3 regions of the Oceanobacillus iheyensis HTE831 genome follow, and region 3 is predicted to be linked to each of the others. Evidence: riboswitches for the same ligand, from Rfam matches in the RefSeq annotation. Region 3 holds a riboswitch; each other region holds the start of a gene.
The links. Region 3 has a riboswitch for S-adenosylmethionine ahead of OB_RS06695 (Fur-regulated basic protein FbpA). Riboswitches for the same ligand answer to the same signal wherever they lie in the genome.
Positions count from the first base shown of each region.

Region 1: linked by a shared signal. The riboswitch ahead of metK (methionine adenosyltransferase) and the one ahead of OB_RS06695 (Fur-regulated basic protein FbpA) in region 3 are both predicted to bind S-adenosylmethionine.
Region 2: linked by a shared signal. The riboswitch ahead of OB_RS16125 (methionine ABC transporter ATP-binding protein) and the one ahead of OB_RS06695 (Fur-regulated basic protein FbpA) in region 3 are both predicted to bind S-adenosylmethionine.

Region 1 covers NC_004193.1:2,362,779-2,373,835, forward strand. The annotation lists gene OB_RS11895 (gamma carbonic anhydrase) at 1-288, shown strand, start outside; gene OB_RS11900 (sigma-70 family RNA polymerase sigma factor) at 413-1,000, opposite strand; gene metK (methionine adenosyltransferase) at 1,255-2,451, opposite strand; SAM riboswitch class I at 2,625-2,735, opposite strand; gene pckA (phosphoenolpyruvate carboxykinase (ATP)) at 2,941-4,524, shown strand; gene OB_RS11915 (ABC transporter substrate-binding protein) at 5,047-6,033, shown strand; gene OB_RS11920 (ABC transporter ATP-binding protein) at 6,049-6,846, shown strand; gene OB_RS11925 (ABC transporter permease) at 6,839-7,639, shown strand; gene ytkD (RNA deprotection pyrophosphohydrolase) at 7,649-8,137, opposite strand; gene OB_RS11935 (hypothetical protein) at 8,166-8,693, opposite strand; gene OB_RS11940 (hypothetical protein) at 8,868-9,188, opposite strand; gene OB_RS11945 (o-succinylbenzoate--CoA ligase) at 9,319-10,761, opposite strand; gene menB (1,4-dihydroxy-2-naphthoyl-CoA synthase) at 10,847-11,057, opposite strand, start outside.
Region 2 covers NC_004193.1:3,290,955-3,302,011, reverse strand. The annotation lists gene OB_RS16160 (sodium/glutamate symporter) at 1-374, opposite strand, end outside; gene OB_RS16155 (TetR/AcrR family transcriptional regulator) at 555-1,136, opposite strand; gene OB_RS16150 (MFS transporter) at 1,276-2,481, shown strand; gene OB_RS16145 (TerC family protein) at 2,597-3,256, opposite strand; gene OB_RS16140 (M20 family metallopeptidase) at 3,535-4,734, opposite strand; gene OB_RS16135 (MetQ/NlpA family ABC transporter substrate-binding protein) at 4,760-5,623, opposite strand; gene OB_RS16130 (methionine ABC transporter permease) at 5,652-6,314, opposite strand; gene OB_RS16125 (methionine ABC transporter ATP-binding protein) at 6,304-7,329, opposite strand; SAM riboswitch class I at 7,424-7,540, opposite strand; gene OB_RS16120 (YxcD family protein) at 7,669-7,968, opposite strand; gene OB_RS16115 (S66 family peptidase) at 8,159-9,193, opposite strand; gene OB_RS16110 (YpjP family protein) at 9,649-10,245, shown strand; gene OB_RS16105 (NAD-dependent protein deacylase) at 10,435-11,057, opposite strand, start outside.
Region 3 covers NC_004193.1:1,315,710-1,325,163, reverse strand. The annotation lists gene OB_RS06725 (dicarboxylate/amino acid:cation symporter) at 1-1,004, opposite strand, end outside; gene OB_RS06720 (MFS transporter) at 1,194-2,384, shown strand; gene OB_RS06715 (GNAT family N-acetyltransferase) at 2,430-2,963, opposite strand; gene OB_RS06710 (DUF998 domain-containing protein) at 3,122-3,748, opposite strand; gene OB_RS06705 (ZinT family metal-binding protein) at 3,929-4,933, opposite strand; gene OB_RS06700 (DUF3221 domain-containing protein) at 5,295-5,645, shown strand; gene OB_RS06695 (Fur-regulated basic protein FbpA) at 5,749-5,949, opposite strand; SAM riboswitch class I at 6,023-6,123, opposite strand; gene OB_RS06690 (HAD-IIIA family hydrolase) at 6,225-6,761, opposite strand; gene OB_RS06685 (hypothetical protein) at 6,951-7,247, shown strand; gene OB_RS06680 (CynX/NimT family MFS transporter) at 7,411-8,619, shown strand; gene OB_RS06675 (GNAT family N-acetyltransferase) at 9,071-9,454, opposite strand, start outside.

The sequences.
Region 1 (11,057 bases), 1.0 Mb from region 3:
GTTGGACATCAAGTAACGCTCCATTCTGCGATTGTTAGAAAAAAAGCTTTAATTGGAATGGGATCGATCGTACTAGATGGAGCTGAAATTGGTGAGGGTGCTTTTTTAGGGGCTGGTAGTCTTGTTCCACCGGGCAAGAAAATTCCTGCCCATACACTTGCAATGGGTAGACCAGCAAAAGTCGTACGTGAATTGACAGAAGAGGATTATAAAGAGATGGACCGTGTAAGAAATTCTTATGTGGAAAAAGGCCAATACTATAAAAATAATACTAATATGGGTATTTAATAAGCTAACATAAGACACACCTTAGAAAAAATGTTATCACACAAATGATGTTGAAATTTATTTCTAAGGAGTGTCGCTTATTTCAACTAATCATGAAATTTTGTTTCATTTTCCTCGCTCTCTTTTATTGTAATTCCTGCTTATTTGCAAAATACTTTAATTTCTTTAGCGCGCGGTAAGATAATGATTTTGTAGTACCATACGGAATATCTAATTGTTCTGAAATTTCTTTGAAACTTAATGCGTAATAAAATCGGAGCACGATAATGGTTCTTTCTTTTTCATTTAGACGATCTAATAGTTGCTCTACGGTAATCTTTAATGGAATATCCAAATCATAATAAGCTTTTGTAGACACTTTTTCTGGTTCCATTATGATCATCTTTTTATTCTTCCTTATCGTATCAAGTGCACAATTAATGGTTATTTTTGTGATCCACGTCTTAAAATATTGCGGATTTCTTAACTCAGGTAATTTTTCATATGTTCGATAAGCTGTTTCTTGAATTACATCATATGTATCATTAGAATTCTTTACATATGTATTCGCAATGCGGTATAGATTTTTCTCATAACTGTGAAATAATGCCATAAATGATTCTTGATTCCCTTTTTGTGCTTCTTCTACTAGTTCAATGATACTACCACCTGCTTTGCAATGTATAATATATTTTTTGTCATAATACCATAATAAGCAGCTTTGATTTTTCATAAATCAGTAAACTCAATAGAAGAATTCAACATAATTTTATATCTTTCAGATAAAATTCATGAAAGTTTTCCTGTATATTAAGTCAATTTTATAAATTTCTGTTAAGAATTGATGTCTAGTTGAAAAATTAATTATTATGATAAATGAGTGCCATAATAATAATTTCGAATGGAATCAAACTGTTGGTCCACTCGATTAATAAACTAAAAAAACTACCACCTTAAAGATAGATGATAGTTTTTTTAAACATTTAATTATTTAGTTAGAGCAATAAGCTCTTCTGTTTTGTCTGTTTTTTCCCATGGGAATAAGATATCTTTTCGACCAAAGTGACCATAAGCTGCGGTATTTTTGTATATAGGTTTTCTTAAATCTAACATGCGGATAATACCAGCTGGACGGAGATCAAATAATTCTCTAACTGCTTCTACCAATCTGTCTTCACTTACTTTTCCAGTTCCAAATGTATTAACTGCAATGGAGACAGGTTGAGCGACACCAATGGCATAGGCTAATTGAACCTCACAAGATTTTGCAAGTCCTGCGGCAACTATATTCTTAGCAACATAACGAGCTGCATATGCTGCAGAACGGTCTACTTTTGTAGCGTCTTTGCCACTAAATGCACCTCCGCCATGTCTAGCATAACCACCGTACGTGTCTACAATAATCTTTCTTCCTGTCAGCCCTACATCACCTTGAGGTCCTCCAATTACAAAACGACCAGTTGGATTTATAAAATATTTTGTTTTATCATCTAACAATTCGCTTGGAACAACCGCTTGAATGACTTTTTCAATCATATCTCTTTCAATTTGCTCATTTTGTATTTCTGAATGATGTTGTGTAGAGATAACGATTGTATCTATACGTTCGGGCTTGTCATTCTCATCATACTCAACAGTTACTTGTGTCTTTCCATCTGGACGAAGATAATCTACTATACCTTCTTTTCTTACATCCGCTAACCTTTTGGACAATTGATGTGCTAATGAGATTGGTAAAGGCATTAATTCTTCAGTCTCATCACATGCGTAACCAAACATTAGCCCTTGGTCGCCAGCTCCAATAGCATCAATTTCTTCCTCACTCATTTTTCCTTGTCGTGCCTCAAGTGCTTGATTTACTCCTCCTGCAATATCTGCAGACTGTTCATCTATCGCAGTTAATACCGCGCAAGTTTCAAAATCAAAACCATATTTAGCACGTGTATACCCTATTTCTTTTACTGTTTCACGAACAAGGGCTGGTATATCTACATAAGTAGAAGTAGAAATTTCTCCTGATACAAGAACTAGTCCTGTAGTTACTGTTGTCTCACATGCAACCCTTGCGTTTGGATCTTTCTTTAAAATTTCATCTAAAATAGCATCTGATATTTGGTCAGACATTTTATCTGGATGCCCCTCAGTTACTGACTCTGAAGTAAATAAACGTCGATTTGCAGCCATAAGGCTAAACTCTCCTTTGATATATGTTGGTACGGATCTCTTTATAACTTCTATCCTATTCAAAGTGCCAATAAAAGAACCTCGTACTAAAAAACGCGGTACCTAAAATTATAGATAAAAACAAAAAAACCTTTCCTTCATAACATGAGGAAAGGAAGAATTATGGCCTTTCGCTCTTATTGTTCAAGGAACTATTATCCTTGCATCAGATTAGCACCTTTTCACCAGTAGTGATGGTTGCTGGGCTTCATCGGGTCTGTCCCTCCACCAACTCTGAATAAGAGTATCCGTTCATGGTTAAGATTAACGAAAGGTGAGTTGTCTGTCAACTAATTTAAGCCTTGTCACATCAAAAAATATATTGCATAAAATAAATTTTAATATAGTATGGACTATTTATTTTAATGTGTTATACTAATAATCAGATTTAATAAATATGGATCGTTAAGAGATTAAAACTACTCTAATTAATAGTAAGGAGATTATACCATGAAAACTGTTGATAAGTCTTATATGAAAGAATTACAAACAAATCATATTCACCACAATCTATCGGTAGCACAGCTCGTTGAAAAAATTCTGTATAGACAAGAAGGAATTCTTACATCTACCGGAGCAGTACGCGCCACTACAGGAACTTATACTGGTCGATCTCCGGAAGATAAATTTACCGTTAAAGATGAAGTTTCGGATCAACATGTTAACTGGGGTAAAGTTAATAAACCCATCCAGGAGGAAGTATTCAACCAATTATTATCTAAAGTGATTTCTTATTTAAATGAAAAACAAGAAATATTTAAATTTCAAGGATTTGCGGGGTCTGATCATACTTACCGACTCCCTATTCAAGTGATTAATGAATATGCTTGGCATAATTTATTTTCTAGACAACTATTCATTACTCCAACGGAAGAGGAATTAAACAATCACCAAGCAGAATTTACAGTTATTTCAGCTCCAGGATTTAAGGCTGATCCAGCTATTGATGGAACAAATTCAGAAACATTTATATTAATTTCTTTTAAGAAAAGAATTGTACTTATCGGTGGTACTGAATATGCCGGAGAAATTAAAAAGTCCATTTTTTCTGTGATGAATTATTTATTACCACAGCAAGATGTGCTTTCTATGCATTGCTCCGCTAATGTAGGCCAGGAAGGTGACGTTGCATTATTTTTCGGGTTATCAGGTACCGGGAAAACGACATTATCCGCAGACCCCTACCGAAAATTAATCGGTGATGACGAACATGGTTGGAGTCCAAATGGTGTATTCAATATTGAAGGCGGTTGTTATGCGAAATGTATCAATCTCTCAGAAGAAAAGGAACCACAAATTTATAACGCAATCCGTTACGGTACTGTGTTAGAGAATGTGATTTTAAATGACAATAGCAGAGAACCCGATTATGATGATACTTCATTAACAGAAAACACACGTGCTGCTTATCCTTTAGAGAATATAGACAATATTATTAATCCTAGTGTTGCAGGGCATCCAAATACAATTATTTTCTTAACTGCTGACGCATCAGGCACATTGCCTCCGATTAGCAAACTGACAAAAGAACAAGCGATGTATCATTTTCTAAGCGGATATACAAGTAAATTAGCAGGAACAGAACGAGGAGTAACAGAACCACTAGCTACTTTCTCTGCTTGTTTTGGTTCTCCATTCTTACCATTAGCTCCATCTAAATATGCAGAAATGCTTGGAAAGAAAATTGATATGTTTGATACAAATGTATTTTTGATTAATACCGGATGGACTGGCGGATCATATGGAGTGGGTGACCGTATTAAACTTTCCTTCACCAGAGCAATGGTTCACTCTGCATTAGAAGGAGAATTAAATTCTATAGAAACAATCACTGATGAAATTTTCGGTTTACAGATTCCTGCTCATGTTCCTGGAGTCCCTGATGAATTATTAGTACCTAAACAGACATGGGGTAATAAAGAAGCATATATGAAAGAAGCACAAACACTTGCATTAAAATTCCACGAAAACTTTAAGAAATTCACTCTAGCTAGTGAAACGATTAAGCAAGCTGGTCCTTTATATAAAGGATAATTTAAACATGTTTACTCATCCCATTAAGGATTAATATAAATGAGTGAAGTACTCGTTCGATATTTGCGAACAACCAGTCTCAATACGAGGCTGGTTTTTTATTCGTTTATCTCTGAAGGCTCGGTCCAGTTCGGCGTCGCTTAGCGGTGAGAAATGCTTTTGACTTGGCTAGCATTGCTCACCACCGACTTCGCAACTTCCCTCCCCTTCCTTCGATAACTCATCTTCCTCTTTCCTTTCGGAGATTCGTTTATCTCTGAAGGCTCAGTCCAGTTCAGCGTCGCTTAACGGTGAGAAATGCTTTTGACTTGGCCAGCATTGCTCACCAGCGACTTCGCAACTTCCCTCCCCTTCCTTCGATAACTCATCTTCCTCTTTCCTTTCGGAGATTCGTTTATCTCTGAAGGCTCAGTCCAGTTCGGCGTCGCTTAGCGGTGAGAAATGCTTTTGACACATATTTATATTTGGGCGCATACACTATTTTGATAAATTTTATCACATTTGTTGAAGGGAACGGTGGGTATGCGTAAGACGTATTTTATTATTAGTTTTGTCGCTGTTCTAATACTTTTATCGGCTTGTAATCAAGAATCAACCACAAACATAAAATTAGCAGAAGTAACAAGATCTATTTTCTATGCTCCACAATACGTAGCTTTGGAAAAAGGGTTCTTTGAAGAGGAAGGATTAGAGGTAGACTTACAAACCACTTGGGGCGGAGACACAACAATGACTGCATTATTGTCGGATGGTGCCGATATTGCTTTAGTAGGGTCTGAAACATCAATGTATGTGTATGCACAAGATTCAAGGGATTATGCAATAAACTTTGCTCAACTAACACAAACAGATGGAACATTTCTTGTAGCAAAAGAAGCAGACGATGATTTCTCTTGGGAAGATCTAAAAGATAGTACTTTCCTTGGCCAACGTGTTGGCGGAATGCCGCAGATGGTTGGTGAATATGTATTAAAAGAAAATGGAATCGATCCCCATGGAGATTTAAAATTAGAACAAAATATTGACTTCGCAAATATTGCTGGAGCTTTTGCTTCCGGAGACTATGATTATGTACAGTTATTTGAACCAACTGCAAGTATATTTGAAGCAGAAGGGCAAGGACACATTGTTGCTTCATTCGGGGAAGAATCTGGAGCTGTTCCATATACGGTATTTATGACCAAACAAAGCTTTATAGAGAAAGAAGATGAAGCAGTTGAAGCATTTACTAGAGCCATTTATAAAGCACAACAATGGGTGGATGAACAAAGCGCGGAAGAAATCGCAGAAGTAGTAGCTCCATATTTTGAAGAAACTGATGTAGAAATGTTAGCTTTATCAATCGATCGATATAAAGCTCAAGGTTCTTTTGCCACAGATCCAATTCTCGATGAAGAAGAGTGGAATAATTTACAAGGGATCATGAAAGAAGCTGGTGAATTACCAGAAAATGTACCTTATGAAGACCTTGTAAATACAGATTTTGCAGAGCGTGTCATGTCAGAATAAAGAGGAGGAACTATCTTGTCATTTCTGACACTTGAGCATGTAACCCACTATTATTTCTCAAAGGATTCATATGTAAAGGCACTGGATAACATCTCATTTACCATCAAAGAAGGGGAATTTATATCCCTATTAGGTCCAAGCGGCTGTGGGAAATCAACACTGTTATCCATTATTGCAGGCATTATTCACCAAACAGAAGGCCAAGTGTGTTTGCAAAAAGAAGAATTAATTAACCAAAATCAAGCAATTGGTTATATGCTTCAACAAGATTATCTTTTTCCTTGGAAAACCATTATTGAAAATGTACTGATTGGACCAAAGATTCACAGCAATATAACAGAAGAAATAAAACAAAATGCAATTAGTTTATTGAATGAAGTGGGACTGAAAGATGTTGAATCAAAATATCCTTCCGAATTATCTGGAGGAATGAGACAACGTGTAGCATTGGTTCGAACTTTAATCAATGATCCAAAAATTTTATTATTAGATGAACCTTTCTCTGCTTTAGATTATCAAACTAAATTAAAGCTAGAAGACCTTGTTTCCAAATTACTAAAAACCTATAAAAAAACCGCAGTACTAGTAACACATGATATTGGAGAAGCAATCGCAATGAGTGATCGAATCATCTTATTAAATTCTCATCCTGGATCAGTCGCAAAAATATATGATGTCCCACTGGAACTCAGGGATGAAATGCCATTACACGTAAGAAAACACCCAAAATACCAATTACTTTTCGATAAAGTATGGGATCAATTAGAACAAAAAGATGATTCCTCACCACTAAGGGATGATGAACATGAGTGATAAACAACTTTTTTCAAATTATCTTCAAGGCTTAAAAAGAGAGAATAAAATCGTATTTGCTTGGCAAATTTCCATTCTAATCATTTTGATTAGCTTATGGGAAATCGCCAGTAGATTGTATTGGATAGATCCTTTATTATTTAGTTCTCCAAGTAGAGTATTTCATTTAATTATTCAACGATTCGCTAATGGTTCACTGTTTTCTCATATTCAGGTTACTTTGTTAGAAACAATCCTAGGTTTTTTAATTGGAACCATCGGAGGTATCTTAATAGCAACCTTATTATGGTCTTCAAGACGCTTTGCACGAGTTATGGACCCTTATCTCGTCATTATGAATGCAATGCCAAAAGTTGCTTTAGGCCCTATTCTCATTGTTGCATTAGGTCCTGGATACCTTTCCATTATCGCCATGGGTTTCATAATTTCCGTTATCGTTACTACACTAGTAGTATATTCTGCTTTTAATGAGGTTGATCCGAACTATCAAAAAGTAATGCTTAGTTTTGGGGCTACTAGATGGCAATGCTTTAAAGAGGCGATCTTTCCTTCCGCATTGCCAGCAATAATATCTACATTAAAAGTAAATGTTGGTCTGTCTTGGGTAGGGGTTATTGTAGGGGAATACCTTGTTTCCAAACAAGGGTTAGGTTACCTCATCATCTATGGTTTCCAAGTATTCGATTTTACTCTGGTGATGTCGAGCTTAGTAATTATTGCTGTACTTGCAACGATAATGTATAAAGTCGTAGAAAAAATTGAACAGGTACTCATACGAAATAGAAGCGTGTAAGTCCAAGGCTTACACGCTTCTATCATTATTGTAAAAAATTGTTTTGATCCGCTTCATACAAGTATGGAGCACATCATCCTTCATAATAAAACTATACCCTTTTCGCTTACGTACATTTTTCGGTATTACGGATAGTAACACCGGACCTTTCGTTTCATAATACGTTTCTTGTTCAACTAACTTATGAATCATAGCAAAATATACATTTTTTATCACTGTGTCATTTCTTCCATCCACTTTATACTGGCCAATATAATGTAGTGATTCTACAGATCCACCAGTTTCCTCCATAACTTCTCGAACTGCCGCTTGTTCAGCTGTTTCTCCAGGTTCAACCTTCCCACCAGGGAATTCTATGCCTCGTTCCTTATGAGCAGTTAATAACCATTTATCTTTATAACGACAGATAACCCATACGTGCTTAGGCTCTTTAGAAAATGGATGATCCAAAAATGATAATTGTACAGTATTATTATAGAAATCCTTAAATCTATTCAAATCTTCCACTACTTTCTTCGATTGAAAATTACTGATATGTTATCTTTGAAATTTTCCAATCATGTTGAAACGTGAAATCCACTACCAATGTATATTCTCCTACCATTTCATTATAATTACTTTGAGTTAATTGGATAGTATTTTCATCTTTTTTAATCATATCATAATCATTTTCCTCTTGAAACCAAGATGGTGCATCCATGGGGATTATGTACATCCCATCTTGCTTTTCTTCATAGTAATACGATACAAAGTCTGAAGCCAAAGCTTCTGTGGTATACTGTTCAAATGCTTGAATAAGTTCATCTTTCGATTGATAAGCTTGTACTTTATAATTGCTATCTACTTCCTGTATTAATGTATCCATGAAACCATTCATTTTTTCTGTTATAGTGGAATGATCTAAAATTGAAGATTCCTTTTCTACCTGAACAGAGGCACTGTTACTATGATTTTCAGCATTAACTACTTCTTCTTGATTAAATGCGGAGAGTAAGATTATACCTAAAAATGCAACTATACTAAGTGCTAATACGTAATACGTTTTATTCTTCATTAGTTGAGACACTCCTCCAATAAGTTGAGTATAAGCGCTTAGTAATCTTTACCTTTTTTTCATCTTAGTTAAACCTACAATCCGTTTTTCCTAGTGTATTACTGTAGTCCAATAGAAAGAGTGAGGACTACAGTAATATTCCTCTCACAGCGTATATTCGTCAATACACCATTCTTATAAATGCTTATCTGATAATATTCCCATAGTTTGAATATGATTTTTAGTTTTTTCATCACCTAGGTCGTATAATAGTTGAAAAGCTTCTGTCATTGTATTGTCGTACATATCGTTTGCTTCATCATTGTGGTAAGGCATAAAGGGAATATGCGCTCGTTTAAAAGAATCAAAACTTGATTCATGCATATCCTCAAACTTCGATCGTAGTAACGTAATTTCATCTTCTGTTGCATATATAACAAAATCATCATTATTTTGATAACGAACTTGAGATATTTCACCTTCACCAACACTAATAAAATATTTTTGTTTATCCATATCTGACACCTCCTAGTATATAATCTGTGTATTTTTGTCTAATTCATCCAAATAAAAAAAGAGTATCTAAACTTATCAAAGTAAAATACTCTCTCATCATTACATATATTCGCTATAACACGTCTGGAACTTATTTCCCTAAATTATGACGCACTAATTTATTAGCAGCATTTCTAGGAAGTTCATTAACTACATGAATTTCTTTTGGACGTTTGTACTTCGCTAAATATTTTTCTAGATGTGCAGCAATTTCATTCTCACTTATGGGTCTACTACATACAATAAAAGCAATAGGAACCATCCCCCATTCTTCATTAGGACTTCCTTTTACTCCTGCTTCTTCTATACCTTCTATTTGTACTAATACGTTTTCTATTTCAGAAGGGTAGATATTTTCTCCACCAGAAATAATTAAATCATTTCTTCTATCCACAACATATAAATAACCTTGTTCATCCAAATATCCCATATCTCCAGTATGTAGCCAGTTATTTTCAAACACTTCTTTATTCGTCTCTGCTCGTTTATAGTATCCTTTGGTAACCATTGGACCTTTTACAAGAATTTCCCCAATTTGATTTGGATTATTTTCATTGTGTGCTATTTTAAGCTGTGCTGGAAAAAGCGGTTTGCCCGCAGAACCAATTTTTTTCAACGCATCTTCAGGAGTTAATGTAACAATTTGTGAAGATGTTTCTGTCATCCCATAGGATTGAAAAACTGGTATATTTTTTAATTTTGCTTGTTCTAATAAAGATTTAGGTGCTGGACCACCACCAAGAAGCATACAACGAAAGTCGTTCGGATAATGATGGTTTCCTAGCCGCTTTATTAACCGTTGAACCATTACAGTAACAACAGATACAATCGTAACCTTACGATCCATAATGGCATTATGAACCTTTTCAACTTCAAACTTTTCTAATACATAGATAGGCATCCCATAGATCACACTCTTTAACATGGTAGACAAACCACTTACATGAAATAAAGGTAAGGGGATTAACCATTTATCATTATCGTGTAACCCTAAATTTAATGCTGAACTTGTTGCACTCCACCAATGATTGCCAAAGGTTTGCTGTACAGCTTTAGGGAATCCTGTAGTACCAGATGTATACATCATAGTAAATATATCATCGAAATAAATTTCACTCTTTAGCGTTATTATACTTGTATCTTCCGTTACAGATTCTAGCTCGTTGTAATCCATTCGCTGCAGGACAAACTCGCTTGCCTTAAAAGATTCGGAAGTTATAATCACCTTAGCGTCAGAATCTAAAAGTTGTTGGTTTAATTCGTTGATTGTCAGTTTAGTATTTAATAAAACCGCTACCGCACCTAAGTAACTACATGCATATATGATTTGAATCATTTCAGCACAATTCGTAGAAAGGATCGCAATATGATCTCCTTGTCGAAAACCAAGTTTCCCTAATTTTCTCGCATAGGACTGACTTCGATGAAATAATTCAAGATACGTAATTGAACTACCATCCTCAAATTCAATTGCCTTTTTATCAGGGGATAAATCTGCTCGTTTTGTTAGCCAATGTGGAGTTGTTTCACTCATGATAATCTCTCCATTCTAGTACACTATACGATAAAAGAAACCTTTGTCCACACGGGACAAAGGTTTTTCTCCATTCTATCACATCTTAAGGGAAGCGAGGGAATTGTTTAAAGTCAGGTTTTCTTTTTTCTTTAAACGCATCGCGTCCTTCTTTAGCTTCATCCGTTGTATAATACAATAATGTAGCGTCTCCACCTAATTGTTGCAGTCCAGCTAATCCATCTGTATCCGCATTAAAGGAAGCTTTTAAGAAACGTAAAGCTGTTGGCGATTTTTCTAAAATTTCTTCACACCAT
Region 2 (11,057 bases), 1.7 Mb from region 3:
ATTCCTATTGCATATTGAGCCCAGGACATCGTATAACCTAAAGCGATCTGTGGTCCACCAATTCTCCACATTTTTTTGGGTTTTGGTAAGACAAAGCCTATAAATAAACAAGCAAATACAACATTGATTAATAATTCAGGTAGGCCAGCCCAGACTTCTACCATTTGATCGGTGAAAAGGCCAGCATTAAGGAAGCCATCTCCAGTTAGTTTCCCTAATACTTCGGGTCCTAATAATAATGCTAGAAATCCACCGATTAATGAGGTGGGTAAGAAGAGTTTTTGAAGGATGGGAACTTTAAGACGGATCAGTTTTCCAATAACGAGTAGGGCGGCTAATATAATGATAGAAAAACCGACAATTTGTAAAGACATAGATAAACTCCTTTTCATAAAGCTATTTTAAGGGTAAAAAAATAAAAAATATTGAATTAAGCAATACCCGATATAACTTTATGGCAAACATATGACTTACAAAAAAAGTCGATTTTAACTCAAGTGTAATGTGCAGTAATACGCTCACGTTGTATTTACTTTATGTACAATCCCTCTGTCTTAGGCTTTGATTCCTCTCCAGAACACTTTCCACATCTGTTCACCGTGTTTTTCGATAATATCAAATGTATAATAACTTGTTTCGTAGGATAATCCATCTAGCAAGCCGTATAATACATTGGCTGCTTCTTTTGCAGTTACTTCTGTGGTTATCTCCCCAATATCTTGTCCTTTTTTAATGGTATCTTCAAATAATGCACGTGCAGTTTGTTCACTGTTAAGCATTATCGTTAACAATCTTTCTTTTAACTCTTCAGGAGGATATGAAATAAATCGGTTAAAAAATTCTATACTGCTATCGTTATTAGCCAAGTCATGTACATTACTAAGAAAGGAGAGATAAAGTGTTTCTTGAATATTTTTACCTTCGTTCATTAAAGACTTTTTAACAAAATCAATATAATCACTTGAAATTTTTTGAGTAACATCTAAAAACAGACCAGCTTTATTTTTGTAATGAGCGTATAGAGATGACTTCTTAATGCCAACAGCATTAGCTATACTCGTCATGGAGGTTCCTTCATAGCCTTGACGAGCAAATAACTCCATTCCTTCAAATAGTATTTTATCTTTTGTGTGCATACAAAATTTCCCCTTTGACAAAATGTAATAGATGGGATATATTCATCTAACAACGACCGTTCGGTAGGTTGGTCGTTTAGTACACTAATTATTAATAGTATATCTTGTTCAATTTTATATGCAAAGGCGGAGGATAGATATGGCAACACAGTCATTATTACGGAATAGAATATTTGTCTTGCTCTTTGTTGCTGGAATATTTGCGGTTGTTAGTTTCAGTATGTTTTTAACAACAACGACATGGTTTGTAATCAGTGAAAGCAATTCTGCTGGTTCACTTGGGTTAGTGCTTATCGCTGCAACGGTTCCACGAATCGCAATGATGGTATTTGGTGGGATTTTAGCAGATCGCTATAAGAAAACTTCTATTATGTTTGTAACTAATTTCATGCAAGGGGTATTATTGTTAACTTTATTTTTACTTGTATGGAATGATGCGGCATCTATTATGATGTTATTAATCTTAGCAGCAGGCTTTGGGATGTTGGATGCTTTCTTTGGTCCAGCAAGCTCATCGTTAATTCCTAAGATTGTAGAGAAGAGGCAGTTACAACAAGCGAATGCTATTTTTCAAGGAGCGGACCAGATCGCATTTATAGCGGGTCCTATACTTGCAGGGGTTTTAATGGAAACAGTGGGGGTAGCTGGGAGCTATTTTGTTGCCACGATATTTGCTTTCTTATCTGCTGTCATTATTTATCCAAAATTTATAAAGGAAGCTCCAGTAGAACATGAAGTGCAACAACAGCCAGTGAAGGAAATGAAAGAAGGTTTTCAGTATATCCGCAAGTCGAATTTTTTGTTGACGGGGTTAGTTGTTTTAATTACCCTAAACTTTTTTGTCTTCGGTACATTGCACATTGCAATACCATTGCTAGTAGAAAGTTACGGAGGCTCACCATTAAATTTAAGTTATATGGAGTCGAGTCTTGGAATTGGTCTCCTCATTGGTACTGGAATATTAAGTTCGATACTCATTAAAAACAAAGGAAAGACATCTTTGATTGGTTTAACAGGCGCCATTATTGCTTACCTTATATTCGCTTTAGTTCCTAACCTAACATTACTAACTATTGTGGTATTCTTTATTGGCTTTTCCATGTCGTTTGTGTTTGTACCATTTTTTACAGCTGCACAAGAAATTACAGAAGATCACATTATGGGAAGGGTAATGAGTATTATATTCTTAGCTATGAATGGCTTCGATCCACTCGCCTATGCAATTGTTTCTGGATTAGCGGCGATGGAAATTTCCATACAGGTCATTCTATTTAGTTTTGGAACCATTGGAGCGATTATCACGATTCTTTTATTTGTAAAAGCAAAAACCTACCAAAGCAAGTAATTGAATGAAAAAAGGAGTGTCGTTTTGAAGGGAAAGCAACAAAAACAAGATATAGACAAGATTAAAATAAAGTAAGCACCTTGCTTGGATGATAACTTTCAGCAAGGTGCTTACTTTATTTTGGTGCATGTACTTGTTTCCGTCTCCATCCACCAACCATCAATACGACAAGCGTCAATCCTAATAATGACAGTAACTCTTGGTTACCAACTGGTGAGAAAAATTGTTGGATATATGGTTCTTTTAACAGCATTGTTCCAGCAGTCCATGTAAGTAATCCAGCTCCTAAATAAATAATAACGGGAAATTTATGAATGAGTTTTAATATAAATTCACTAGCAGTTAGGATGATAGGAATACTTAGGATAATCCCAGCGATCACAAGCAATAAATCGCTATTTGCAATGGCGGCAATAGCAAGTACATTATCAAGGCTCATTACGACATCTGCGAAGATGATAATGGAGACAGCTTCTTGTAACGATTCACCACTTTTCATATTATCGTAGTCTTGCTTGTCCACTAAGAGTTTATAGGAAACGAATAGCAAGAGAATGCCACCAATCAATTGAATAAAAGGCATTTGGAATAAGTGAATCATCAAGAATACAAATAGAATTCGCATAGCAATAGCGCCAAAAGTTCCCCACCAAATTGCTTTACTTTGCAAATGTGTAGGAAGATTTCTACTTGCCATAGCAATAACAATCGCATTGTCCGCACTCAGTAATATATTAATAAGGAGTATTTGTATGACTATTTCAATTAATTCCAACTCACTCCTCCTTTCAAAAAGTCCAAGCTTTTGTTCAATATATGATGAAAGGGAGGAGGGTTAGAACGGAATGTTAAGATTTTGTTTTTCTGCGTGCAATGTCATGCTGTCGAAGTCTTCCCTGTCCTGTGGGAAGCAGGCCTAGTTTGAGTCCCTGATGCATTAGCATCCGGAGGCTCAGAAGCCACCTTAGGATAAGCGCTGTATATTTCTGAAGCAGGTTATTATAATCATATCATTCGGATTTGTCTTTTAAATATATTGTCACAATACTTTTCTCATTGTTTTTCAGCTAGCCCTTGTTCATGTGATTGACGTACTCTGTGAAGGAGTTCGCTATCGGTTAATAAGCGATATCCTGTAGCAGCTAGAGCTTTAGCTCCTGTTATAATAGCCTCGTTACCTGCTGCTGATTTTGCAGCTTCCCGGAACTCGACTGTATGACCAATTAGATTATCTTCACCAATTTTAATATGGCCATGCGCGGTAGGTACTTCATAACTAATATTACCAGCGTCTGTAGATCCTTTGCCTTTCTTTTTCTCCGTGATTACTGTTTCACCTTGCTTTTCTAACTCTTTCTTTAAAATATTGTCTAGTGTATTCGTAAGCACAAAATCTTTTACCTCATTTTGGAATCGCTCCACTTTGACAGTTGATCCAGTGGCAAGCGCAGCACCTTTTGCAATAGCACGAACTTTTTCAGCAGTTTCCTCTGTTTTGCTCCAAGATTCGGCTCTAATATAAAAGCGAGCAGCTGCATATTCCGGTATAATATTTGGAGCATCTCCACCATGGGTGATAATACCATGAATACGAACATCACTAGGCAGTTGTTGGCGTAATGCGTTAATTCCGTTAAATAATTGAATAACAGCGTCTAGTGCATTGATACCTTCTTCTGGTGCTCCAGATGCGTGCGCAGGCTTTCCATAGAAATGGAATTCTAATGGGTCTACTGCTAATGTTTCACTTGTTAAGCTTGTTTTTCCTGATGGATGGAGCATAAGTGCTACATCAATATCTTTTAGCAGACCATGTTTTACAAAGCTGCCTTTAGCACTTCCGTTAGGACCACCTTCCTCAGCTGGGGTGCCGAGTACAACTACACGTCCTGCAGTTTCTGTAAGGGATTCAGCTAAGCCGATAGCTGCTGCGACACTTGTAGTACCGATGATATTGTGACCACAAGCATGCCCGATGCCTGGCAGTGCATCGTATTCTGCTAAGAAGGCAATTGTTGGACCTTCTATGCCACTATCTTTGGATGCGAAAAAGGACGTCTTATGTCCTGCAACTGATGATTCAACAGTAAAACCTGCATCTTTAAGCGTTTGGATAAGCCTCGAGCTTGCATAAAATTCTTTATTTCCAATCTCTGGTTGTGCATGAATATCCTGACTAATTTGAATATATTTATCTTTGTTATCCTCGATACTTTGAAAAATTGCTTCTTGACGTGATTGAACAATCGTCATATTTTTTGCTCCTCCAATATAATTGTTATTTCTTTAACTGTTCAAAAGCTTTATCTAACTGTTCTTGTGTTAACTTCACTAAGAAAGAACCGCCGTTTGTATCATCCTTGATTGCCTGTTCAATATCTTCTTCTTGATATAGTTCTACGATACGCTGGTATACTTCATTGTCTTTGTCCTCTGCACGTGTTGCGATAATATTGACATAAGGGTGTGTTGCCTCACCATTTGCGTCTTCAATATAAATTGGGTCTTCACCTGGCTCAAACCCTGCTTGGCCAGCCACACCATTGTTGATCACAGATGCTGCGACATCTGGCAATACGTGGGCAGTTTGTTGTGCTGTCATTGGAATAATTTCTAGATTCAACGGGTTTTCTTCTATTTGTGAAGGATCACCGAACATTCCAAAATTATCACTTAAGGTTAGTAAGCCTGCACTCTCTAGTACACGTAAGGAGCGAGCTTGGTTTGACGGGTCGTCTGGGATGGCAATTTTGTCTCCCTCTTTTAATTCAGAAACGTCACTAATTTTCTCGGAATATAAACCAATTGGCGCAAGAACAGTAGATCCAATCGGAACGATGTCTTCACCGCTTTCCTTTACATATTGCCCTAAAAAAGCAATGTGTTGGAAGGCATTGATATCAATATCTCCTTGAGCTAAAGCGTTGTTTGGTAATGTATAATCGGCAAACTCGATAAGTTCAATGTTAATTCCTTCTTCAGCTGCTTTTTCTTTTAGAAGGGGCCATTGAACGCCATCGGCACCATTCACTCCAATTTTTACAGTCACTTCTTCGTCTCCAGCTTTGGCGTTATCACTTCCGCATGCTGCTAAAAATAATGTAAAACTTAATAATGCTAGTAAAATAAATGATTTTTCCATGTGAAATTCCTCCTAATATAGTTGTGATTTAACGACGCATAATCTTTTTGGAAATAGTATTACCGAGCCATTGAGCTAGTTGAACCATAACAATAAGTATGATTACGGTGACGAGCATAACGCTACCGTCGAATCGCTGATAACCATATGTCATTGCGATATGTCCAAGACCACCGCCGCCAACTGTACCAGCTACTGCAGAGAAATCGATTAACGAAATAGATACAAATGTAAGTCCTAGAATTAATGGTCCTAGCGCTTCTGGAATTAGTACCGTAAAGATGATCTTCATTGGACTGGCTCCCATTGCTTTAGCAGCTTCAATAACTCCAGGATCAATGCCTACGAGATTATTTTCTACTACCCTTGCAATGGTAAAACTAGCAACAATAGTCATCGGGAAGATGGCAGCAGCAGTTCCTATTGTCGTACCAATGACGAGCCTAGTAGCTTGTGAGATCGCGACTAGAAAAATGATAAATGGGATAGGACGAATAATATTAATAATAAAGTTCAGTAGATTAAAGATAATCTTGTTTTCTAGTATGTTGTTTTCACGGGTCACAAATAGCAATAGTCCCATGCAAATACCTAAAATAGAACCAAAAAATAATGTCGCTGCGACCATGAGTAAGGTTTCTCCTGTTGCCTCTACAATTCGTGGCCAGAACGTACTCCAATCAACCCCCATGTGAATACACCTCCTCTATATCAACAATCAATTCTAATTCTTGAATAACGTGTTGAATTTGCTGTTCATCTCCTCCAAAAGAGACTATGAGATTTCCAAATAATTTTTCCTGTAGTTCACGAACGGATCCATAGACAATATTAAAGTCAATGTTATGCTTACGAGTTGTACTTGATAAGATGGGGTCAGTGGCTCTTTCTCCTTTGAATAAAACACGATAAAGATTACCCCCACCAGCTTCTGTCCACTCTTTTAATACCTTTTCAGATGGGAGTTCTTGTTGTACCGAACGAATAAATCGTTTTGTTGTTTCGTGAGAAGGTTTTGTAAAAGTATCAAATACATTTCCATTCTCAATGACTTTCCCATCTTCCATCACAGCAACTTTGTCACATATGGACTGAATAACTCCCATTTCATGTGTAATAAGAAGGATGGTAATACCCAAATCTCGATTTACTTTTTTTAATAATTTTAAAATATCCGATGTTGTATTTGGATCTAGAGCAGAAGTGGCTTCATCACAAATTAATATATCAGGGGATGTGGCCAATGCTCTTGCAATCCCGACACGCTGTTTTTGTCCGCCGGATAATTGGTCTGGATAATCTTTTGCTTTATCGGATAATCCAACAAATTGTAGCAGTTCACTAACTCTTTTGGTTACGACGCTTTTTGATGTACCAGCAAGTTTGAGAGGATATGCAATATTTCCTGCGACTGTTCGTGATTGGAATAAATTGAAATTCTGAAAAATCATTCCTATATTTCTTCTGCGCTCCCGTAATTGCTTGGCGGATAATTTCCCTACATCTGTTCCCTGGATATGTACCGATCCTTCGGTAGGGCGCTCAAGCATATTTACTAATCGAAGCAAGGTACTTTTTCCTGCACCGCTGAACCCAATAATTCCATAAATATCTCCTTTTTCGATCGTTAGAGATACTTCTTTAACAGCTTCTACTTTTCTTTTTCCTAGTGTGAATGTCTTTGTTACATTCTGAAATTCAATCATGTCTCAACCCCCAAGCGAAATAAAAAATCCCTCTTTTCTTGAAAGACAAGAAAAGAGGGATTCGTACCATATGTATATATGTAGAAGCCATCGTTTCTCATCTTTCAAATGCTCGTTTGCATTTGCAGGAATTGGCACAGTATTCTTTAATATAAAGAATCCGCTGCCGAGATGTCATAGGGCCTGATCCCTCAATCTCTCTAGATAAGAAAAAACGTAAAATATTTAGTTGTTATATTGAAAGTAATTCTAGAGGATAAAATAAATTAAGTCAATATGGTTTTAAAAATAAAATAATTCTGATAAATAGTCCGAGTGTAATTAATGAAGAAAATTGCTCTATTCATCTTCACTACGAAGTCTTGCATAAATACCATTTGTCCGGTTCAAATCAAGCTTAAGTCCAGCATATGGATTAGCGTGTAAATTTTCTTTAATCCATTCACGCAGAGCAGAAATAATATGTTTTGTTACAATTTCTTGCTTGCCGAATACAGTGGTTATTTCTGCAGAGAAACCGGAATAATCATCATAAAAAAGTTCAACTTCTACTTCAGCTGGCTCAATTTCACGTTGGCGAGCAATATATATACATACGGCAAGAATAATGTCTTCTTCAGGAATGATTAGCTTCGTCACTTCCAAAGCTCCTCTTCATTTTGATGTTGATTGTGTCGTAATAATTCCTCTGCAAACTTCTTCATCACCTAAGCTCCCTTTTCTATGAAGTCGGTCACTTTATTTTACTATAATTATGTCAAATTTATGAAGTGAAATGATTTATTAGCAATAGGAAATATTTTCTAATTCGTAAATAAAATCCACTAACCTACTCTAGTACAGCACTTTCCATGATAGAGAAAGTAGCTTGGTTACAGTTAATTCCTGCCATACGACCATAGGGGAGTGTTGCTTTTGGTTCACTATGTCCGAAACTTACATTATAAAGAACAGGTAATTTCGATAGACCATTTTCTTTTAATACAGCTGTAATCACTTGTTTATACTCTTCGTAATAGGTTTCTCTATGCGGTTTAGCAAAAATAATCCCATTCGCGTTTTGAAGTATGCCTTGTGTAGCATAATTTTGTAACCATCGAGCGAGAAGGTCTGGCTTTGGTTCTTCTTCAGAAGTTTCGAAGAATAATATCGAATTTTTCCAATGATTGATTTCCGGCCAAAGACTCGTGCCTTTAATACTTTCCATGGAGTCAATACATCCTCCAATTAAGCGTCCTTGAACAATACCCTCTCCTTGTAAAATTTCATACGTTTTATTTGGATAAGTTGTTCTTTTCGTGTCTTTATTTTTAACATCCCACTCTAGGTAGTCACTAGTCCATTGCTCTGGTGGTTCGATATCTCCAATTATTTCGTTCGAGAATAAAGTGTTGTGAATATGCTTGATAGTATATGGATCCATTTCAACATTTTCAGCGAAATCCGTCATGACAGCAGGTCCATAAAAGGAAGATACCCCGGCTTTATAGCAGAAAAAATGAGAAATAGTCGTATCCGAATATCCTAAGAATATTTTAGGGTTTTTTTGAATGATATCGAAATCAATATAAGGTAATAGACGAATACTATCTTCACCACCTATGTTCGAGATAATAGCTTTTATTTCTGGATCTTCAAAAGCTTCCATTAGATCTTTTGCACGTGCTTCTGGGTGTTCATGCAGATATGCTTCTCCTTTTAAACTATTAGGAGTAGGGACTACCTGTAAACCGAACACTTCTTCTAAGCGCTTAACCCCTTGATCATAGCGCCATTGTAACTGCTCTTCACCAGCACCGCCCCATGAAAGGGAAATGGTTGCAACTTTATCTCCTGCTTGTAATTTTGGTGGTTTGATAAGCATATGGATACAACTCCTTCTTATTTTTGGGATGCCTGCTTGTATTATCGTAATATATCATTAAAATAGAGTTTTTCTGTCACTTTCTACTAACATATCGTATTCATATTTGTTTTACAAAGAAAGACGACAAATTTTTTTAGATTGTTATAGAAACTAAATTAACCATTCGAAATATCAGCTTGTTTTTTTAAAATAACGCAGCTTGAGCGCGATCGAAAAGTTTAAATCGTGATGGATTAATCTATTTAAATGATACGATGATTGATGGAGAGAATGGACGGTTATGAAATGAATGGTAATTTTTGGATGTAATTGAATTTGCCTATCTATTAGAGAAGTACGGATTAAATACATTATATAAAGGTGAATTTTTTAAAAAGTAAGAAAGTAGGATGGACAACGATACATAAAGTGATAAAATATTAATAAAGACATGGGATAGTGTGGGTGAGCAGATGAAGATATGGTGGAGAAAGATAGCAGTAGTTCTTATTACAATATTAACATTAGGTATGTACTCTCCGACAACCTTGCTGGAAGTAGATGCTCAAAAGGAAAATGGTAGTGTATCATCCTCTTCAAACGCAGATCAGGAAACAGTAGCCAGGACGATAGAAATACAAGATGATATTGCTACAACCGAAGAGGATCTAGACACAGCATTAAATCGGCTGATGTCTCAAGCTCAAGAACAATCAATGATTAAGTTTGGAACAAAGATTGCTACAAAAGTAGAAGATGAATTTAACCAAGAAATTCTTCCAAAAATAGAAGAGGTATTACATACATTATTAGAAGAAACAGAAACGGCGTATGCATTCCTTTCTATTACCGAGGATCCTTCATCCGGTTACGGTGAGCGGATATTTAATGTTTATGATGAAAAGACAAAACAACATGTAGCTAAATTTCATGTTCGTCGAGATAATCGACCGTTAGAAGGACATTATTTTAATTTTCACTATCACTTAAGCACGGACAAATTCAAAGTACATCATGATATTGGAGATATCTACTGGGATAAAAATACACCCCCGAAATGGATGATATAAATTTGTATCTTATCTAAATCATGATAAGCCGAACTAAATACCGGATAGCATAGGGTCTTCTGCCTGCGTGGGTTAGAGATGTTTGTTACTGGTAATTTAGTTCGGCTTTTAATTTGTTAAGGAAGAAGCGAGATTTTTAAAATCGTGACTTTATCAACTGTTGCAAAAAGTGAGGGATAAGGCTAGTCCTTACCCCTCATTGGAAATGGAGCGAAGAAATTCACCTATTTTCTGATCAGAAATGGTCATGTCAGCATATTGATCATACGGTGTAGGGTCTTGATTAACGATAACAAGTTTCGCTCCATTTTCTTTTGCGATTAATGGGATTTGATTCGCTGGCGATACTGTCAATGATGAGCCGAGTACGACAAATAAATCTGCTTTCTCTGCGTCGTTAAATGCAGTTTGAAAAGCTTCTTGAGGTAGCATCTCACCAAACAGAATAATGGAAGGACGTAATACGCCACCACAATCGCAATGATATTCATTCTCTACATATTCTTTGCTGCTATATTCTTTTCCACAACTTTGGCAGTGTAGCTTTTGCAGTGTGCCATGTAATTCATGTACGATTTTACTGCCGGAAGCCTGATGAAATCCGTCGACGTTCTGTGTAACAATGGAATGGACAAGGCCTTGCTTTTCCCATTCAGCCAAGATGTAATGCCCCTGATGCGGACCATATTCTTTTACTTTCAATACACGTTCTCGATAAAAGTCAATAAATGTTTCAACATTATTATTCAGTGTATCTATACTAGCAATTTTACTAGGATCGTGCTGTTTCCAAAGCCCTGTGTTAGCAGATC
Region 3 (9,454 bases):
GACAATAAACAAATTCCAATAGCAGTTAGAAAAGTGTCAAATCCGGAGAAATCCATATTAAATACCCCAAAAACAAAGGCAATTTTAAGCATTGCCGATAGACATGACCCATCCATATGAATCGTTGCTCCTAAAGGAAGCACCGTTTCGCGAACATCTTTAGGAACGCCAATACGCTTCGCCGCTTGTAAGTTCACAGGTAGCGCAGCGATGCTACTTCCAGTACCAAGTGAGGTTGCTGCAGGAGCTAAGATATTTTTCCAAAAACGAGTAACTCCCTTCTTACCACCAGCAAGAAATGCATATAAGGTAAATCCAATTGCAAAGTATAGGACCGAAACCGGGTAGTAAATGATGATTGCTTTTGCATAATCACCTATCAATTCCGCCCCAAACTCTCCTACAAGTGCTGCAAAGTATGCTCCTAGACCGATTGGAGCATAGTACATCACAAGTTTTATGATTCTCATAAATACTTCAGATGCACTAGTTAAAAACGTAGCGAATGGTCTTCCTTTTTCTCCAGTTAGGCCAGTCGCTACCCCAATTAATACAGAAAAAACAATGAGCGCTAACATGTTGTCACGGGAGAATAAATCAACAAAATCTGGTACTGTAAACGTATTAACCAATTGTTCTGATAGGTTTTGTTCTTCCACATTTTCTGGTGTATCTAATGGAATATTTACACCAGAACCCGGTTCAAAAATAACTGTAGCAACTAACATAAACACAGACGCAATTATTCCTGTAACTACAAAAACTGTAATCATCGAGCCCATAATTTTACCAAGACGTTTCATACTATCCATAGCAGCAATCGCTGATGATATGGTGAAGAAAACTAATGGTATTACAATCATAAATAACAAATTAATAAATAAATCCCCAAGTGGTTTGATAATTGTCGCATCTTCACCAAATACAATCCCTATGATACTTCCAATAATGATCGATGCCAGTAAAATAATAGGAAATCGATATGCTTTGAATTTTTCTTTCATATTTCTCACCTTCACTATGTAATGTAATTTCACTTTGCCAACTTAGTATATTCTACTCCTTTTTGTATTGAAGTCCAAGAGGAAAATGAAGTAATAATTCTATATTGATTAAGATTTTATGCTAGACATCAAAATAGTTCTGTCATATTATATTCATTATGTATTTTTTAAACATAGAGGGGAGATTATATGACAGAGAAATTCTCTCGAAATACCATTCTAGCTATCTTCATGATTGGTACATTCGCGATAGGAATGACAGAATATGTTGTTACTGGATTACTAACACAATTCGCTACAGACCTAGATGTTTCAGTGTCCACTACCGGACTTCTATTAAGTATTTATGCTATCAGCGTTGCTGTATTCGGTCCTATCTTACGGATGATTACAGTAAAGTACTCACCAAAACCCTTATTAATTGGTTTAATATCTATATTTATTATAAGTAATATCGTCGCAGCACTAGCTCCAAATTTTGACGTGCTACTACTATCAAGATTGCTATCAGCGACCATGCATGCACCTTTTTTCGGTTTAACCATGAGTCTTGCTGTTGAAATTTCTAAACCAGAAAAAAGAACGAGTGCCATTGCTGCAGTTCAAGGTGGGTTAACCATCGCTGTAATGCTAGGTGTTCCATTCGGCTCGTTTGTTGGAGGGTATTTTGATTGGAGACTTGTTTTTTGGATCATTGCCTTATTAGGTGCGATTACCTTAATTGGTTTAATTATAGTTACACCTAACATTAAGCCAGCAGTACAACCGAAACTTAGAAAAGAATTAACCGTATTAAAAAATAAAAATGTATTAATGATCATTGCGGTTATTGTCTTTGGTTTTTCAGGTGTCTTCACTGCATATACGTTTAAGGAACCTATGTTAAGAGAACTTGCTGGTTTTGGCGTGACAGGTGTCACAATCGGACTGTTTTTATTTGGCTTAGGAGCAGTTATTGGCAACTTTGTATCAGGAAGGATTCAGCCATCTAAATTAACTGAGCGTTTAATCTTTACCTTAGCAGCACTTGGTGCCGTGCTATTTTTATTTACATTTTTATTATCTGTGCCATTTCTCGCTTATGTTGCATGTTTTCTCTTTGGAGCAGGTACTTTTGGAACCACTCCAATTCTAAATTCAAAGATTATCCTAGCTGCTACAGAAGCACCAGCTCTATCTGGTACCATAGCCGCTTCTGTATTTAATCTGGCAAATTCTATTGGAGCAACCTTGGGAAGTCTACTATTAAATTCAGGATTTTCCTTTTCACAAATCACATTTGTTGCAGCCGGAATGATCTTATTCGGGATGTTATTGATGATAATAACGCATAAAATAGAAGATAAATCATTATTTTCTATTACCACAGATAACAACTAGATTTACGAAAAAGGAGACTCTATTGCATGAGTCTCCTCTTTTGTATTATTGCTCGTTCCACTCTTCTCGTAAAATCCCCATACGTATAGAGTCGTAATACTCTCCATTATAATAACGTACGTTACGAATCCTTCCTTCCATCGTCATTCCTAACTTTTCAGCAACACGAATCATCCTCTTATTTCCCGACCATGTAGTTAATCCAACTCGAACAACTGGCAACTGAGTAAATATATGGTTTACCCATAATTTTAAAGCTGTTGTTCCATAACCCTTCCCCCAATTATTGCCTTCATAAAAGATAATACCCATCTCTAGCCAATTCTTTTGTTCATCTTCATAATAATAAGAAACGGTACCATGGACATCATTATTCACACATACGACCCATCTAGATTTAGCATCGATCCATGATTCAGCTTCTTTCAAGAAATGTTCGTAAGACATACTTTCATGAGAGAAATATGGAGCATCCCATTGCTTCCACTCTGGGTTATCTTCTTTATAAATTAACTCCCATAGACGCTTCAAATCTTTTTCTTGAATTGGGCGTATTGTTAATTCTTGGTCTTTATACATGAATATCCTCTTTTCATTAAAATTTCATTATCCTAACGATTGATTGAAAAGAAGACGAAAAAGAAACTCTCTACTTTTCAATCACCTTTTTTTATTGAAGTCTGTTTCATTGTAATCACTCCTTTTTTAAAATAAAGTTTTGAGAAACTATTAAACAATCATCTATATGCACCCTTGTGATCGGATAAGATAATTGCTAAGACAGTTCCCCACAGAAATGTTATAGCATAAAACATACGTTGTAGTAGTCCTGCTGGTAACGGGATAAAGATAAGAAGTAAAATAAAAATCACTAAAACTACGAGGGAAACCAGTATGCCATACGTCCACCATTTTCCTCTTACTAATAACTTCCCAAATAACCATAACCCAATTAAAAAAGTCACCATTCCCAGCTGTGCAAAAATAGAATGCCAAAATAAATTTACATCTGCAGGAATAAATCCAGAAAAAATATTTCCTATTGCCAGTAATAATAAACAAATAGTACCTATCAGGTTCTTTCTATTACGTTCTAGTTGTTGAGAAAGATATACTATTCCTATTGAAAATGTAATTCCATTAACAATAAATAATACATTCATCCAAAAATGATGAGGAGAACAAATATCATACGCTGCTAGAGAATAAGTATATTCACCACAACTCGTGACTCCCAAATCACTCATTGCATGATCCATCACATTATACGGAGCGATAGAAGACATCACAAAAAAAGGTTCAAGTACAAAATACATACAAGTGAGAATCCAACTTGTAATACCAACTTTTTTAGAAATTTTCATTTCAATTACTCCTTCTATATTAATCCCGCTTAACAGTGCTGTAATATCCAAACTTAAAGTTTCCCTATCTAGGAATATTTCTATAGTATTATTTCTATATTTATATCCTTTATTCCTTTTAATATTTTCATATAAAAAAAGAGAACCCAATAAATATCGGATTCTCTACTTATAAACATATTAGTGCGCAATCATCTCATGAACGATATCTTCTTCACTCATTTCAGATGGATAGTATGTTGGCCAGTGTTCCACTTCTTCTAACAAGGCTTGTCTGTCATCTCCCCAATAAAGATGGTAATGTCCAGAGTCTGTTGGGAATATCGAATGATCACTAAATTGAATGTAAGTTGGTAAGCCTTCCGTCTCTTCCTCTAGCTTAAATATAAATCTTACTCCACGATTTCCTGCTTCATAATTGAGGATTTCATAACCATCATATTGGTACTCACCAGTTTTTTCTTCCTCTTCTTCAAAGAAAGTAACTTCATTACCATCAATCACAATTCTATGAACGTCTGTTACATAACCAGTTTCATAATACGCTTTGTATTCTTCTGCTGTCATGTCATCACTTTCTTCAGCTTTGTGTGCATAAACTTCATCAAGTGTACCGTTTTGATGTAAAGGGTATACAGATTGCCAATCGCCTTCCCAGTCTCCTAAAGTACGATCTTCCACTTGTTCATCTTCAAAATAACCATCATAAATTTGTTGAGATTCTTCATCATGAGCATGACTATGTCCATGTCCGTGATCATCAATTACCACTTCTATAACTTCTGATTGAGCATATGGTTCGTGATCATCATTAAACATTACTGCTATAATTTGTTGGCCGTTCGTTTCCGCATCGCCAAAAAATTTATTATCATCTAATTCAGGTACTGCTTCCCACTCATCATCAGATGAATTTCTTGTGTACCAATGCCAATGATCAAATTCACTATCTTCTTCTAGCTCTGCAGTTAATTTAATTAAATCACCCGTATGATAATGATCAGATACTCCTTCAACTTTTATATTTTCTGGTGCATCTCCAATCTCTACCTCATGACTATGATTATGTTCTTCTTCAGCATTTGCACCGTCTTCAGAAGAATTGTCGCCTGCTGATTGGCAGCCCGTTATAAATAGTAAACTTAGTAATAATACGCTAAGTCCCTTTCCCCATATTTTCTTCATACACATTCTCTCCTTTATGTAATCGTAATGATTACGATTCGTAATGGTTACGATTTAAATTATACATAGCAGTTATATAACCGTCAAGATAATTTTTGAATAAATAATATCGTATACGGTCTATGGGTTTAGTTCAGATTAAAATCTCTTCTACTAAATTAGTAGAGTTCTGATAAATTGTTTCGTGTAAGATATTCTTAAGAATATAGTGATATTGATGGGTATAAGATGTTGTTGATATGTATTCAGGAGTTTATTCCAAATAAAATTAATTTTAAGTAGTTGCTTTTGTCTGTGGTATTCTAGAAGAAACTTCTAGAATGCAATACTAGTTTACTTAAACTTAAGGGGTGCTAAAATAATGATCAAAAGCGTTTTACTACTCTTATTGTGTACTGTTCTATTAGGCTGTAGTTCATTAGAAGACCAGACAAATACTACTGAATTAAAAGGGATTATAGCAGATATAACAAAATCAAAATTACTTATAATTCCTGATATTAAACCTAATGAAATAAAAAACATAGAAAAATCCGAGCTTATAATGCTAGCTTCTGATAATGATGGAATTTATTTTCACTTGCCTTATAATAAATTGCAGCAGTTTCAATTATACGAAACTGTTATCGTAAAATATGATGTAGATGGCAATGTAGAAGAATCGGACCCGCCTATCTATGAAGCAATAGATATTTCTCATAATCCTAAATAAGATGTATATGTTGCTTCATTAAACTCTCCACAAGCTGTCCATAATATTGTCCATAAAAAAAGACCTCGCAGTTGCGAGGACCAGATTTATGTTTATATTATAGTTAAAAATTTCTCCAATGAATGGATCCTTTTCCACCATGAGGATGGTCATCATATTGTAATTTAAAGTATTCGTATTCCAACTCTGCTGTTGTCAGTTCATATAGATGTTTGTTCCCTTTTTTAAAATGATTAGATGCAATTAATTTCTCAATTAGATCATTTCTTCTTTGTTCCGTTTCATCTTCATTCCGTATGCTCATATATAAATCCATCCCTTCTATTAAAAAACATGATAAAGATAAGAAGAGAGAACTTGGATATTACGATAACCTCAACTTATCTTTCAAGCTATTGCTTGCAGGATTTAGCACAGACAGATGCGTTCTGTTGCTGAGGTTTCAGCGGGCCAGTCCCTCCACCTCTCTTGATAAGTATTTTCATATAATACATTATAACCACATTAATCCGATTTGTCTACTATGATTTAATTGCGCATTCTTGCAACTTGTATAATAATTTGTCTACATTCAATTTTCTATGAAAGGTGATATCTACCTCTAATCCAGTTTACGGCTTCCGTAAGATTCTCAGCTACAAAATCAATTTCAATTCCTTTTAGCTTTTCAAAATGTTCATGAAGCGTTGACATTCCTGCTCCTGTTTTTACTAATATCCTTACTGAATTTGTCTTTGAAGCTGCAACCATATCACTCCATCTATCGCCTATTACAACACCGTGGTTTAAGTTCAACTGATATTTATAAGCAGCATCCTTTAACATGCCTGGATGAGGTTTTCGGCAATTACATCCTTCTTTATAGTGATGCGGACAAAGAAATACATCATCAAAACCGAATCCCATTAACTCATTATAGAAATCTTCTTTGTTCACCTCTCCAAATGAAATACCTGGTTGATTCGTAAATGAAAACACTTGAACAAATTTTTTGAGGTAATCTATATCCATTTTTGAATTTGCATAAAGCTTAAAATCACCGGGATAATGTACCTTATCATCTCCACCAATGGTTCCGTCTCTATCTAAAAACACTGCTTGAATATCCATCTTCATCATGTCTCCTTCATCTTAAATAAAATAACCGATTGATAGTCGTTAGAATTAATGCTACGATTCCTAATATAAGCTTTCCAGATTTAATATTACCATTACTAGCTTTACCTTTTATTACATAGACGTAGACTTATTGGGTATAGAGGCAAAGTTTAATTAAAATATTTTACATTGTTTAAGGAGTACCTAATGAAATTCACTTTGGAAATCATACGTATAATCATAATTTTTGGGCTGTTAGGATTTATTTTCAGTAAAGCGGTTATGTTTATTTATTCATCCATCGGCATCCAGTTAGATAATCATTATGGAGGAATAATTGCTGGTATTAGTATAATTATTTCTATCTTTGTATTATATCGGAACAAATTACAATTCTCTGGATTTTATAAAAGTGATAAAAATGTAAAATTATCAAAGCCAGTTAGTATTTTTCTATTTTCAATTTCTATTATTATGTTAATCATTGCACCATACTTACCATAAGTCTTCATACGTATTTTCAAACCTTTAGTTACTTATATACTCAAATCCTTTAAAACTCTGAATAAATAATCAATAATTATTAACTTTCTCCTTTTGCTTAATTTATGTATAATTAACTTTTGATATATTAGCTAACGAAGATTAATCATAAGGGAGAAACACCATGCAACGTATTTCAAATTCGACAAAACAGCGTTATTATACATTTCTATTAATTTTAGCAATTCTTTTTATAGCTTCTACACTACGTTCCCCTATCACCTCCGTTGGTCCATTAATTCCAATATTTCGAAATGAATTAGAAGTAACAAATGCCATGATCGGTTTAATTAACACATTACCACTTATAGCATTTGGAATTTTTTCTTCATTTGTTCCTACTTTATCTAGAAAACTTGGAATGGAGATTACGTTATTAATGGCAATGGTGGTTCTATCCATCGGTATATACATTCGATCCATTGGTGATATATCCATGTTATTATTCGGTACACTGTTATTGGGAATAGCGATATCTGTGGGAAATGTACTAATGCCAGGATTAATAAAATCAAGCTTCCCATATCGTATTGGACTCATGACTGGTATTTATTCTGTTTCCATGAATTTATTTGCGGCGCTAGCTTCAGGGATTTCCGTACCAATAACTACGATACCTTCCCTAGATTGGCGAAATGCAATGCAATTATGGAGCATTATTTCTATAATTGCGGTAGTTGTATTAGTTCTTCGCTTACCAGTAATACGATCCTCTCGCAAAAAAGTATTTGTAGAGATGAAGAGTCAGCCTCCTACTGCATTATTCAAATCTAAAATAGCATGGGCTGTCACATTCTTTATGGGTTTTCAATCATTTATTCCTTATAGTCTTTTTACATGGTTGCCTGACATTTTATTAGCAAAAGGATTTTCTGAAAGTGATGCTGGTTGGTTAATAGCAATTTTACAGATGGGAATTATACCAACAACCTTTGTCGCACCTATTCTTGCAGCAAAAATGAATAATCAAAGAGTGATCGGTTGTACCGCTGGACTCCTATTTTTTAGTGGTCTACTCGGGATAACTCTGACTTCATCTAATCTTCTTATCGCATTCTTAATCTTAACTGGAATTGGAGCTGGGACAGCATTCAGTTTAGCCATGATGTTTTTCGTGCTTCGTACCGAGACAGTGGAGCAATCGTCACAGTTATCTAGCATGGCACAATCGATCGGTTATATGGTTGCTGCGATCGGACCATTACTTATGGGATCAATTTCTGAATGGACCAATGGTTGGACTATTCCTTTAGTAATGTTAATGAGTGTAGCTTTATGTATTGCTATACTCGGAACCATCGCGGGGAAAAATGAAAAAATAAAATTTGATTAAATAGTGAACGGAACTACCTTCCCTTGAAATGGAAGGTAGTTCTTTTACTTTTTAGCAGATATTCTCCAGGTCAATTAGTCCATTCAGCAATGAGTTACCTTTTTATCTGTTCACTCTTATTTTGGGCACTCATCACCCTTATGAGTTACCATTTCTCTCTGCTCCTTCTTATTTTGGGCATTCATCTCGCTTATGAGTTACCATTTCCCTCTGCTCCACCTTATTTTGGGCACTCATCTCGCTTATGAGTTACCATTCTTCTCTGTTTCTTCATATTTTGGGCACTCATCTCGCTTATGAGTTACCATTTCTCTCTGCTCCTTCTTATTTTGGGCACTCATATCATCAGTTAATTATTTTCGCGATAAATCATCAGTTGAATCTTGTTCATATTAACGTAGTAGTATAAATCTCGTTCAAAGCCCAGACCTGAGGATCAACGGCGATAATTTCAGATCATATTATTCTTATACCACTCCAAAAAACAATCCCTTTCAATTACATTTAAAATACATGGTTGTCTTGCATCACTTTCCATCTTTGTATGTTGCTCTGGAAAATTTGCACCTACATCTATTTTTATATATGGTAGTTTTTCTTGAGACTTTAGGGATCGTATATTTGTTTTCTTCGCTCCAGCAAAAACTCTTACTAAATTCAACTTCTCAAAAGCATGATAAAGAATTTCAGTTTTCGCTAGCTCGTTATATCCTTTCCCCCAATGCTTCACACCTAGCCATGTTCCGATCTCACTCGTTCCTTCTTTCTCATTTATTTCTTTCAGTGTTATAACACCCACTGGTCCTTCTATCTCATTGAGAATAATTCTTGAATA